One region of the Agrobacterium sp. NPDC058088 genome, then DNA from elsewhere that is predicted to be linked to it. Evidence: predicted binding sites of a transcription regulator. Region 1 holds the regulator's gene; each other region holds the start of a gene.

Region 1 (4,117 bases):
CCTTACGCCTTGGTAATGGCGTCAAAGGCCAGAAGCTTTTCGAGCAGTTCGGGCATGTCCTTCAGGTGCACCATGTTGGGGCCGTCGGAAGGCGCATTATCCGGGTCTTCATGGGTTTCAATAAAGAGACCGGCGACGCCGACAGCGACAGCGGCACGGGCCAAAGTCTCGACGAATTCACGCTGGCCGCCCGTGGAGCCGCCCTGCCCGCCCGGCTGCTGCACCGAATGGGTAGCGTCAAACACGACAGGCGCGCCGAGCGATGCCATGATCGGCAGAGAGCGCATATCGGAAACCAGCGTGTTGTAACCGAAGGATGCGCCGCGTTCGCACAGAAGCACGTTCGGGTTGCCGCTCTCATTCAGCTTGGCCAACACGTTCTTCATGTCCCAGGGCGCCAGGAACTGACCCTTTTTGACATTGATGACGCGACCGGTTTTTGCAGCTGCGACGAGAAGATCGGTCTGACGGCTGAGGAAGGCTGGAATTTGCAAGACATCCACCACCTCGGAAACGATGGCGCATTGTTCTTCGGTGTGAATGTCGGTCAAAACAGGAAAGCCGAACTCCTTCTTGAGATCGGCGAAAACCTGCATCGCACTCTCAAGGCCAATGCCGCGCTTGCCGGAAAGCGAGGTGCGGTTGGCCTTATCGAAGGAGGACTTATAAACAAGTCCGATTCCCAGCTTGTCGCAAAGCTCCTTCAGCACGCCAGCAATCATGAAGGCATGCTCGCGGCTTTCCATCTGGCACGGACCGGCGATCAGCGAAAAGCGCTCGGCATTGGAGAAGGAAACCTTGCTGGCGCCATCGCCGGCGGTGACTTTGAGATTGTTCGTAACGCTCATCATTTTTCCTCGAAGGCGAAGGCAACGCCCTGACCGGGTGCGGCGGGCACCACCAGACGGCCGCCCGCTTTTGCGCAGAACACGCCATTAGCAGCAAGCACCGCTTCTGTCACGGCAAGATCGTCGGCAGAAAAGACGACGCCCATGCCATGCAATCCGACGTCGCTCCCGGCAGAAAGTCCTAAGGCCAGTCCGCCCAAGTCAGCTTTTTGGGTTAGCCTCACGCGGGCATTGCCGGCAACAAAAACCATGTCTCCACCCGAAGACACCCTACCCTCACAGCCCAACACAGTTTCGATCAGGTGCACCGCCTTCGTGTCGCCACCTGAAAACAGGATAATTTCGCTAAGGCCTGAGACACTGTTGGCGTGACGCTCCAGCGCCGCGCGGTCTCCCGGCAGGGCGCGCAGCCGCTGGCAACTAAAGAGGAAGAAATCCGCCGCCGAACCGCTTGCCGCGAAGGCGAGACGGAAGGCCGCCTCGCTCTGCGATCCGTCTGGCATCCGCACGGGGCGTGAAAAATGGAATACATCGCCAGCCGACACGTCCGACGTCACAAACCTCTCATGGTCTGCAAGGGCATCCTCGGTTTTGGCCACGAGAGCCGAAAAGCCCTCCTGCCCGACTTTTTGCCTGAAGGCCCTGTCCCTGCCTGTGAACACATCGCCGCCGTCCGCAGATGCGTTATATTTAGCCGGATCAGCAATCGCGAGTGGCTCAAGATAGGTATCGTCTTTGAAAAAGACACAGGCATTTCGGGTTCCGAACGGATGCAAAGCTTCCGGTGCGACCGTAAATCCAAGGCTGACAAGGCGCTTTACGGCAATGCCGAGATCTTCCACTGGCAGAACGAGATGATCGATGCGATGTGATTTCATCATGGCCTGTTTTCCTGCGCTGGCACCCCGCCCAAGCATACCTGGACGATTTGGACGTCAGAAGAGCACAATCAGGCGCCATGAAGCAAATCATCAAAACAACAGATAGCAGGTTCACGAAATTTTAGGGGATTGCAGAACACATATGGAACATATAGTGTTCGTTCTGTATTTGTTTCGCGACTTCAACGACGATTCTCAAGGGTGTTTTCCTCATGCTCACGCGCAAACAGCAGGAATTGCTTCTCTTCATTCATGAAAGAATGAAAGAGTCCGGCGTGCCGCCCTCCTTCGATGAAATGAAGGACGCACTCGATCTTGCTTCGAAATCCGGTATTCACCGGCTGATTACCGCACTCGAAGAGCGCGGATTCATTCGCCGGCTACCCAACAGGGCGCGAGCGCTCGAAGTCATCAAGTTGCCTGAGGCTTACACGCCGGGCGCAAGGCCGCAGCGCGGCTTTTCGCCGAGCGTCATCGAGGGAAGTCTCGGAAAACCGAAGGAGCCGGAACCCGCCCCCGCCCCTAAGGCGCCCGCCAACGATTTCGCAGGTGCCGCCACCGTTCCCGTCATGGGCCGCATCGCTGCCGGTGTGCCGATTTCTGCCATCCAGAACAATACCCACGATGTGGCTGTGCCGGTGGATATGCTGGGGTCGGGCGAACATTACGCGCTTGAGGTCAAAGGCGATTCGATGATCGAGGCCGGGATTTTTGACGGCGACACCGTCATCATCCGCAACGGCAACACCGCCAATCCGGGCGATATTGTCGTGGCGCTGGTGGATGATGAAGAGGCCACGCTGAAGCGCTTTCGCCGCAAGGGTGCGTCCATTGCGCTGGAAGCGGCAAACCCGGCCTATGAGACCCGCATTTTCGGACCGGATCGGGTGAAAATTCAGGGCAAGCTGGTGGGATTGATCCGCCGTTACCATTGATGTGGTGACATCGCGCAGAGTCCCTGTCGCGATGGGGCCGTCATAAAAATGGTGCTCCCCTATGAAGTGTCGACTTCTGGGAAAGACTTGGTTTGCCGATGCAGGAACATGCGCGTCATCTGGCCGATGGCGCGTCATTTTTTGAGAATCAATCCTCGCTTTGTTTCCCTGACGCCGCAGGCATAGAGTTGGCTTAACGCGTAAACTCAATCGGCCTTCTGCTTCGCTCAGCATTGTCGCAAGTGCTTTCTGTCTCCAAGCGGTGAGATCGACAGAACTCTTTTCTGTCACCCTCGCTTCCCATTCATCAATGCGGCTTATGGGAGCCATGGATTATTTGCGATATTCCAGAGCGCCTTCGCAGGTGTAGAAATGCGCGTCCTATCGGGGAAAAACGCCATGTACGATCTTTATATTGCCAACAAGAACTATTCCTCATGGTCGTTGCGACCCTGGGTTTTGATGCGCACGCTTGGCATCGCCTTTGATGAAAAACTCATTCCCTTCGGCGAAGGTGTTTCCTTCTCCACATTTTCGCCGACCGGCAAGGTGCCATGCCTTGTCGACGAGGGAGTGACAGTTTGGGAATCACTGTCGATCGCCGAATATCTGGCCGAGAGGCATCAGGGCGTCTGGGCGAGCGACAAGCAGGCGCGGGCCTGGTCACGCTCGGCGGCGAGCGAAATGCATGCGGGATTTTTCTCACTGCGCAATCTCTACCCCATGTCGGTCGGTATCCGGGTAAGACCAAAAGCTGGCGATGCCGGGCTTGCGGCCGATATAAAGCGCATCGATGCGTTGTGGAGTGAAGGTCTCACCAGATTCGGCGGACCTTTTCTCGCCGGTCAGAAATTCACGGCGGTCGACGCCTTCTTCTGCCCGGTGGCGTTCCGTTTCCAGACCTATGGCGCCGATCTTTCGCCGGCAGCGAAAGCCTATTGCGACCGGCTGCTCGCCCTGCCCGCCATGCGCGAATGGTACGAGGCCGGACTGAAGGAAATCTGGCGCGACCTGCCACATGAAGAGGAAATTGGCGGCATTGGCGAAGTGACCGCGGATCTGCGCGCCAAGGTCTGAGTGAAGGCCTGACGAACCTTTCTGGCGGCACTCATTGCGATGCCGCCAGCAAGCGGGTAACGGCTTCAGGCACCTCGTGGTCAAAACGGCCGCTCTTCCAGTCATAGAAGCGATGTTCGCTCCACGGCCTGTCCGCACCGGCGGTTGCAGCGCGCATCTGTCCCACGACGCCCGCTTCATCGCTGCCGGCGAAATTTAGCTCAACCGAGCCGATGCGCCTTAATATGTCGCGGTTGAGCAGCAAGGCTCCCGAGCGGCATTGCGCAAATGAGGTTCTGCGGGAAACGATGACGATATCGGCGATATCACAGGCTTTCCCGGCAAACCGACCGTCCTCCAGCACGATGATCCATTCGCCGCTTCGCGCACGCGCCAC
Region 2 (4,117 bases), 110 kb from region 1:
GAAGGTGCGACGACCTCAATCCCAAGGCGGCTGGCATCCTGGCGGAAATCGTTGAGCTTTTCCGTGTTGGCCATATCGAGCGTCATCGAGGCCGCGAGGAACTCCACCGGATAATGCGCCTTCATATAGGCGGTCTGGTAGGACACGATGGCGTAAGCGGCGGCATGGCTCTTGTTGAAGCCATAATTGGCGAATTTCGCCAGAAGATCGAAGATGGTGTCCGCCTGCGGTTTCGACACGCCGTTCTTGATGGCACCATCAACGAAACGCTCGCGCTGCTGGTCCATTTCCTCCTTGATCTTCTTGCCCATGGCGCGACGCAGGAGATCAGCTTCGCCGAGCGAATAACCCGACAGGACCTGAGCGATCTGCATCACCTGTTCCTGATAGACGATAACGCCCTGCGTTTCCTTGAGCAGATGGTCGATGGTCGGATGGATCGATTCCAGCTCCTCCTCGCCATGTTTGCGGGCGTTATAAACCGGGATGTTTTCCATCGGGCCGGGGCGGTAAAGCGCCACCAGCGCGATGATGTCCTCGATGCAGTCCGGTCGCATGCCGATCAGCGCCTTGCGCATGCCGGCACTTTCCACCTGGAACACGCCGATGGTCTCGCCACGCGACAACATCTCGTAGGTCTTGGTGTCATCCAGCGGAATGGCGGCAAGATCGACCTTGATGCCGCGTTTGGCGACAAAGTCAACGGCGACTTTCAGCACGGTCAGCGTCTTCAGGCCAAGGAAGTCGAATTTGACAAGGCCGGCGCTTTCGACCCATTTCATGTTGAACTGGGTGACCGGCATATCGGATCGCGGATCGCGATACATCGGTACAAGCTTCGACAGCGGTCGGTCACCGATGACGATACCGGCGGCATGGGTGGAGGCGTGGCGGTAAAGCCCCTCGATCTTCTGGGCGATATCCAGGAGGCGGGCGACAACCGGTTCTTTGTCCGCCTCTTCCTGCAATCGTGGCTCTTCCTCGATCGCCTTCGAAAGCGGCGTCGGGTTGGCCGGGTTGTTGGGCACCAGCTTGCAGATCTTGTCCACCTGCCCATAGGGCATTTCCAGCACACGGCCGACGTCGCGCAGAGCCGCACGCGCCTGCAGCGAACCGAAGGTGATGATCTGCGCCACCTGCTCGCGGCCATATTTGGCCTGCACGTAGCGGATCACCTCTTCGCGACGATCCTGGCAGAAGTCGATATCGAAGTCGGGCATCGAAACGCGTTCGGGATTGAGAAAGCGTTCGAACAGCAACGAAAAACGCAGCGGGTCGACGTCGGTAATGGTCAGCGCGTAAGCGACCAGCGAGCCCGCACCTGAACCGCGCCCCGGGCCGACCGGAATATCATGCTGCTTGGCCCATTTGATGAAGTCGGCAACGATCAGGAAGTAACCCGGAAACTTCATGCGCGAGATGACGCCGAGTTCGAAATCCAGCCTGTCGCGATACTCCTGCTCCGTATAACCCGGCGCCATGCCGAGCGCGGCGAGCCGCTGATCCAGCCCCTCCACCGCCTGACGGCGCAGTTCCTCCGTCTCGGCGCGCTCGGCCGCTTCCGGGTCGTCGCTGGCGCCGGTGAAACGCGGCAGGATGGGTCCACGTTTTTTCAGCACATAGGAGCATCGCAGAGCAATCTCGACCGTATTCTCCAGCGCCTCGGGAAGATCGGCAAACAGCGCCGTCATCTCCGCACGGCTCTTAAGGTAATGATCGGGTGTCAGGCGGAATCGGCTGTCATCGGACACGATGGCATTATGCGCCACCGCCATCAGCGCATCATGCGCCTCATAGTCAGCCTTGGACGGGAAAAACGCTTCGTTGGTGGCAACGAGGGGAATGTCGTGTTCATAAGCGAGACCAATCAGGCGTCGCTCGTGGGAACGATCGTAACCGGACTGTCGCTGCAACTCGATATAAAGCCTGTCACCAAACAGTGACTTTAGCGTCAGCAGGCGCTCCTTCGCCTGCGCGGCGTGGCCGTCCTTCAGCGCCATATCGACGGGGCCGCCGGAAGCGCCCGTCAGTGCAATCAAGCCGGCATTGGATGCCTCCTCAAGCCACGCGCGGGTAATGTGCACGGAATGGCCGCTGCCCTCACCGTCCAGATAGGCGCGGCTGACGACATCCACCAACCGCTCATACCCTTCCGCATTGGCAGCGAGAAGAACGATGGCCGGGAGTTTCTGAAGATGGCTGTTGTGGCTGCGGCGGTCCTCCGCCGTATCCTGCATGTCAATAGACAGCTGGCAGCCGATGATGGGCTGCAAACCTTCATCACGTGCCTTTTCGGAAAATTCCAACGCGACAAAGAGGTTGTTGGTATCGGTAATAGCAATGGCCGGCTGGCCGTCTCCGACAGCCTTGGACATGATTTTCTTGAGGGGCAATGCCCCCTCAAGCAGGGAATAAGCCGAGTGAACGCGAAGATGGACGAAGCCGGGGGTCTTCAGTGTTTCGCCAGAGGTGTCTCCACGCACAACCGTATCGCCCATATCGTCTTCCTGTCATTCTGAATCGAGGGGGCGATTTTCCGATTTCCGGCGCTCAATGTCCACCATTTTGCGGCGTCCATACACGCTTCTGCGCCGGTGTCTTCTTCACAGGGCAGTGAGGATCACCGAAAAGCTGGCAACAAAGACAGCGATGGAAGCGAAAGCGGCAACGTCACGGATGAAATCAGTCATTGGTCTCTCCTTACTCGTTATGTTCCAATTTTGTTCTCATTTTGTTCGATTGTCAACAGGGTTCTGCAGATATTCCTATTGCTAATGTACGAGAATCGCCTTCGGTTCCGCCGCAGAGAACGGCAAGCCGCTGACTCCAAAGCGAAAACCCGGAGGCGAAAGCGCGTCCGGGTTTGGAGAAAAAAGATTCAAGGCACAGGTACTTTACAGAGGAACTGCCAAACGGATTGACTGCGAGCTCGTGGCTACCCGTTCTGGTTCCGTTGCAGCAACGACCGGCATACTCGTTTCGGGGAGCAATGATGCGCGGGAATCGGCCCCGCGCGCAGTCATCGTTGTCAGAAATCGACGATCTTGCCGTCGGCGAGCGTCACGCGCCGATCCATGCGGGCGGCGAGTTCATGATTGTGGGTGGCGATCAGCGCCGCGAGGCCGGATTGGCGCACCAGTGCCTCGAGCGCATCGAATACGTAATGCGCGGTTTCCGGATCGAGATTGCCGGTCGGCTCGTCGGCGAGCAGCAGGAGCGGCGCGTTGGCGACGGCGCGGGCAATGGCGACACGCTGTTGTTCACCACCGGAGAGTTCCGCCGGACGGTGTTCGCCGCGATGGCCGACCCGCATATAGTCGAGCAGAGCGCTTGCACGCTTGCGGGCCTCCGCCTGGGTGAGACCGGCGATGAGCTGCGGCATCATCACATTTTCCACCGCTGAAAATTCCGGCAGAAGGTGGTGGAACTGATAGACGAAACCGATATCGCTGCGGCGGATTGCGGTGCGCGCTTCATCCGGCAGGCCATTGCAGGGCGCGCCGTTGATGAAGACTTCACCCGCATCGGGATGCTCCAGGAGCCCCGCCAGATGCAGAAGCGTCGATTTGCCGGTGCCCGAAGGAGCGACCAGCGCCACCATCTCACCGCTCCTCAACTCAAAATCGGCCTTGCGCAGAATGGAAAGCGATGTCTCGCCCTGACCGTAGGTTCTCTCGACACCGGTAAGCCGCAGCACTGTTTTTTTTGCCATATTGCGAAGCGGTCCTTATTCGTAACGCAGGGCCTGCACCGGATCGAGCTTGGAAGCCCGCCATGCTGGAAAGATCGTTGCCAGGAAAGAGAGCGTAAGCGCCATGATGACAACGGAAATCGTCTCGCTGATATCCATTTCTGCCGGGAGCTGACTCAGGAAATAAAGCTGCGGGTCAAACAGAACCGTACCTGATATCCAGGAGAAGAACTGCCGAATGGATTCCACGTTGAGGCACACGATGACGCCAAGCGCCACGCCGGCAAAGGTGCCGACCATGCCGATGGCCGCCCCTGTCATGAAGAAGATGCGCATCACTGCACCAGAGCTTGCACCCATGGTGCGCAGAATGGCGATATCGCTACCCTTGTCCTTCACCAGCATGATGAGGCCGGAAATGATGTT
Region 3 (4,117 bases), on a different contig from region 1:
ATCAATCCGGAATGGATCATCTCCGGCAACCCTGAGGCACGCGCTGCGGATCACTCCCGAAGTGGCGATCGCGCCTCCAGCACTGCCATGTGGGATTGCACCGCGGGTGAATTCCGCTGGTTCTTCGGCTGGGATGAAACCGTCTATATTCTGGAAGGCGAGGTGCATGTCACCTCCGAAGACGGTTCGGTCAGCATCCTCAGGGTGGGGGATGTCGCCTATTTTCCCGCTGGAACATGGGCCACCTGGCGGGTCGATCATTATGTCCGCAAGGTCGCCTTCATGCGCCGTCCGTTCCCCACGGCACTGGCTTTGGCCTATCGTGTAAAGAACAAGCTGTTTGCTGGCCGCTCCTACAAGCTGGCGGCCTGAACCCTGATTTCACCTCCGGCCGGCGGGCCAATGCTGCTCCGCCGGCGGAATTGTGAAGGTTCAATAAAACTCACACAAACCACCGCTTGCAGCAGTTGCGTTTGAATGGTCGCTGCCCTACATCTTCAGGGTTTTCTGAAGCATTTCCGGGTCTCTTCCGGTCCTGCCGGGAAGCTTGAAAAGACGGAGCAATGGGCACGGCGGACAGGCGAAGCGTCCGCATGCTGCAAGAGGGACCTGTGCATGGCGAAGATCAAGAACGTCGCGATCCAGATGGATCATGTTTCCGGCATCAATATTGCCGGCGACTCCACCTTCGCCATGAGCCTTGAGGCGCAGGCCCGCGGATACCGGCTGTTTCACTATACCCCCGACCGCCTTTCCATGCGCGATGGCAAGATTTACGCGACCGTCGAGCAGATGGAACTGCGTGATATCAACGGCGATCATTTCTCCCTGTCGGAGCCGGAGCGGGTTGATCTCTCGACCATGGATGTCATCCATCTGCGTCAGGATCCGCCATTCGATATGGCCTATATTACCTCGACCCATCTCTTGGAGCGTATTCATCCCAAGACGCTGGTTGTCAATGATCCTGCCTGGGTGCGCAATTCGCCGGAAAAGATTTTCGTCACCGAATTTGCCGATCTGATGCCGAAGACGCTGATTACCAAGGACGTTTCCGAGATCGCCCGCTTCCGCAACGAAATGGGCGATATCATCCTCAAGCCGCTTTATGGCAATGGCGGCGCAGGCGTCTTCCATTCGGCACGCGATGATCGCAATTTCTCTTCCCTGCTGGAAATGTTCGGCCAGATGTTCCGCGAACCCTATATCGCTCAGGAATACCTGCCGGACGTTCGCAAGGGCGACAAGCGCATCCTCCTCGTGGATGGCGAGCCGGTCGGCGCGATCAACCGCGTGCCGGCAGAAAACGATGCCCGCTCCAACATGCATGCCGGCGGCCGGCCGGAGCCGACGGAACTGACGGCGCGCGAAAAGGAAATCTGCCGCCGCATCGGTCCTGCCCTGCGCGAGCGCGGTTTCCTCTTCGTCGGTATCGATGTGATCGGCGATTATCTAACGGAAATCAACGTCACCTCACCGACCGGTATTCGCGAAGTGCGTAAATTCGGCGGCGCCGATGTGGCGAGCCTGCTGTGGGACGCGATCGAGAAAAAACGCGACGCTCAGGATTTCTAAGGCGATTCCAATCGCTCCCGATTTGTTCCGCGCGTACAACTCGATACAACTAAAATACATCGACTGCGAGAAATTGTTCTGCAGATGTTCTTGTTTTATTCTTTGCTCTGTGGCACGTTGCTTGCGGGTGGTCGTGATAGGGCATGAAGCTCTGCTGATGCGGCCGGTTTGCGGGGCAGGCCATGGTGGCACGGGTTAATACGGTTGCATTTCAGGGCATAGAGGGTGTGCCCGTTGAGGTGCAGGTCATGGTCGCACCCGGAAAGGTCGGCATCCAGATTGTCGGCCTGCCGGACAAGGCAGTGGCGGAGAGCCGGGAGCGGGTGCAGGCGGCGCTGCATGCTTCGGGTCTGGCGCTCCCGGCAAAAAAGGTGACCGTCAATCTCGCGCCTGCCGATCTGCCAAAGGAAGGATCGCATTTCGATCTTCCCATTGCTCTCGGGCTAATGGCCGCTTTGGGCGCCATACCGGCAGAGGCGCTCGGCGAATATGTGGTTCTCGGCGAACTCAATCTCGACGGCACCATCGGCATGGTCTCCGGCGCGCTGCCGGCGGCGATCGGTGCCAACGCCCTCGGCAAGGGTCTGATCTGCCCGGCTGAAAGTGGGCCGGAAGCCGCCTGGGCCGGGGCCGGCATCGATATTCTCGCTCCGCGCAGCCTCATTGCGCTCGCCAATCATTTTCGCGGCACGCAGCTGCTTTCGCGCCCCGTGCCCGCCATCCGGACCAATCCGGTCAACCTTCCCGATCTAATGAATATCAAGGGACAGGAAAGCGCCCGACGCGCTTTGGAGGTGGCCGCTGCCGGCGGTCATAATCTGCTGATGGTCGGGCCGCCCGGTTCGGGAAAGTCCATGCTCGCCGCTCGGCTGCCTTCCATCCTGCCGCCACTGGAGGCGGCGGAACTGCTGGAGGTGTCGATGGTCCATTCCATCGCCGGCCAATTATCGGGCGGTAAGCTCTCGGACCGCAGACCGTTTCGAACGCCGCACCATTCCGCCACCATGGCAGCGCTGATCGGGGGCGGATTGCGTGCCAGACCGGGTGAGGCCTCGCTTGCTCATCACGGCGTCCTGTTTCTGGATGAGTTCCCGGAATTTTCGCCCCAGGTGCTGGATGCGTTGCGCCAGCCGCTGGAAACCGGCGAATGTATCATCGCGCGGGCCAATCACCGCGTCAGCTATCCGGCGCAAATCCAGCTCGTCGCGGCAATGAACCCCTGCCGGTGCGGTATGGCGGGTGAGCCGGGGTTTACCTGCGCCAGAGGCCCGCGCTGCGTGGCCGACTATCAGGGGCGAATTTCCGGCCCGCTGATGGATCGCATCGATATTCGCATTGATGTTCCCGCCGTTTCTGCCACTGACCTCATTCGCCCCGTTGCGTCCGAGCCGAGTGCGGTGGTTGCTGCCCGTGTCGCCAATGCACGCCTCGTCCAGCAGGAGCGCTATGCGGCGGCGGGATTTCCTGCCGTCCGCACCAATGCCCGCTGCACGACGACTCTGATAGAAAAATATGCCGAACCAGATGCCTCCGGGCTACAATTGTTGCGCGATGCCGCCGAACGGCTGAAGTTTTCCGCCCGCGGTTATCACCGTATTCTGAAGGTCGCGCGAACATTGGCCGATCTGGACGGAAAGCAGACGGTTGGCCGCATTCATGTGGCGGAAGCCGTGTCTTATCGTATCGCGGGTGAGAGGTTACCAACACCGGCTTAAGCGGTGATGCTTGCGTGCTTTGTTGGGAAGAGTTTTGAGGCGCGCTTCCCGATTGCTTCGCTCTTTGCGATAAGGAGATGCGAAAGAGAGATCTGAAGCGCATCGCGCGAATTCGGTTGAATGCGCGGGGTTGTGAAAACTCATATGCCGCCAGCGGTGCCGGCGGCATAGTGAACTTCGCTCTTTGGTCCGCGATCGCGCGTACCGACTGGAATGATCAGAGCCCAAGCCCTTCGAACAGCGCCGTCGAAAGGTAACGTTCCGCGAAGGACGGAACGATGACGACGATGTTCTTGCCGGCATTTTCCTCGCGCGCGCCGACCTTGATTGCCGCCGCCAGTGCTGCACCGGAAGAGATGCCGACGGGCACGCCTTCGAGCCGCGCCGCAAGACGAGCGATTTCAAAAGCCTCGTCATTGGTGACGGTGACGATCTCGTCATAGATGCCGGTGTCGAGGATCGCGGGTGCAAAACCGGCACCGATGCCCTGGATCTTGTGCGGGCCGGGATTGCCACCGGAAAGCACCGGGCTGTCGGCGGGTTCGACTGCGATAACCTTCACTTCCGGCTTGCGGGATTTTAGAACCTGACCGGTGCCAGTGATCGTGCCGCCCGTGCCGATGCCGGAAACGAGGATATCGACCGTACCGTCGGTGTCGTTCCAGATTTCTTCCGCCGTTGTTCTGCGGTGAATATCCGGATTGGCGGGATTTTCGAACTGCTGGGGAATGATGGCGTCGGGCAGGGTCTCTGCCAGTTCCTGCGCTTTTGCAATGGCGCCCTTCATGCCCTTCGGACCTTCGGTCAGCACCAGTTCGGCGCCGAGC

The links. Region 1 encodes LexA, which represses DNA repair genes until DNA is damaged. Its sites were predicted from a motif close to TGTTCNNNNTGTGTTCNG; they were not measured.
Region 2: the regulator LexA is predicted to act here: its motif matches at 2,711-2,728, upstream of dnaE (DNA polymerase III subunit alpha).
Region 3: the regulator LexA is predicted to act here: its motif matches at 1,661-1,678, upstream of ACFVTJ_RS15605 (YifB family Mg chelatase-like AAA ATPase).

Annotation. Positions count from the first base shown of each region.
Region 1 is NZ_JBHVSU010000002.1:922,857-926,973, reverse strand. Features, by position in the region: gene kdsA (3-deoxy-8-phosphooctulonate synthase) at 3-848, opposite strand; gene ACFVTJ_RS09875 (VOC family protein) at 848-1,729, opposite strand; gene lexA (transcriptional repressor LexA) at 1,942-2,664, shown strand; gene ACFVTJ_RS09865 (glutathione S-transferase family protein) at 3,064-3,741, shown strand; gene ACFVTJ_RS09860 (ComEC/Rec2 family competence protein) at 3,773-4,117, opposite strand, start outside.
Region 2 is NZ_JBHVSU010000002.1:815,212-819,328, reverse strand. Features, by position in the region: gene dnaE (DNA polymerase III subunit alpha) at 1-2,498, opposite strand, end outside; gene ACFVTJ_RS09355 (ABC transporter ATP-binding protein) at 3,029-3,712, opposite strand; gene ACFVTJ_RS09350 (lipoprotein-releasing ABC transporter permease subunit) at 3,728-4,117, opposite strand, start outside.
Region 3 is NZ_JBHVSU010000005.1:113,323-117,439, reverse strand. Features, by position in the region: gene ACFVTJ_RS15615 (cupin domain-containing protein) at 1-372, shown strand, start outside; gene gshB (glutathione synthase) at 616-1,575, shown strand; gene ACFVTJ_RS15605 (YifB family Mg chelatase-like AAA ATPase) at 1,758-3,290, shown strand; gene cysK (cysteine synthase A) at 3,508-4,117, opposite strand, start outside.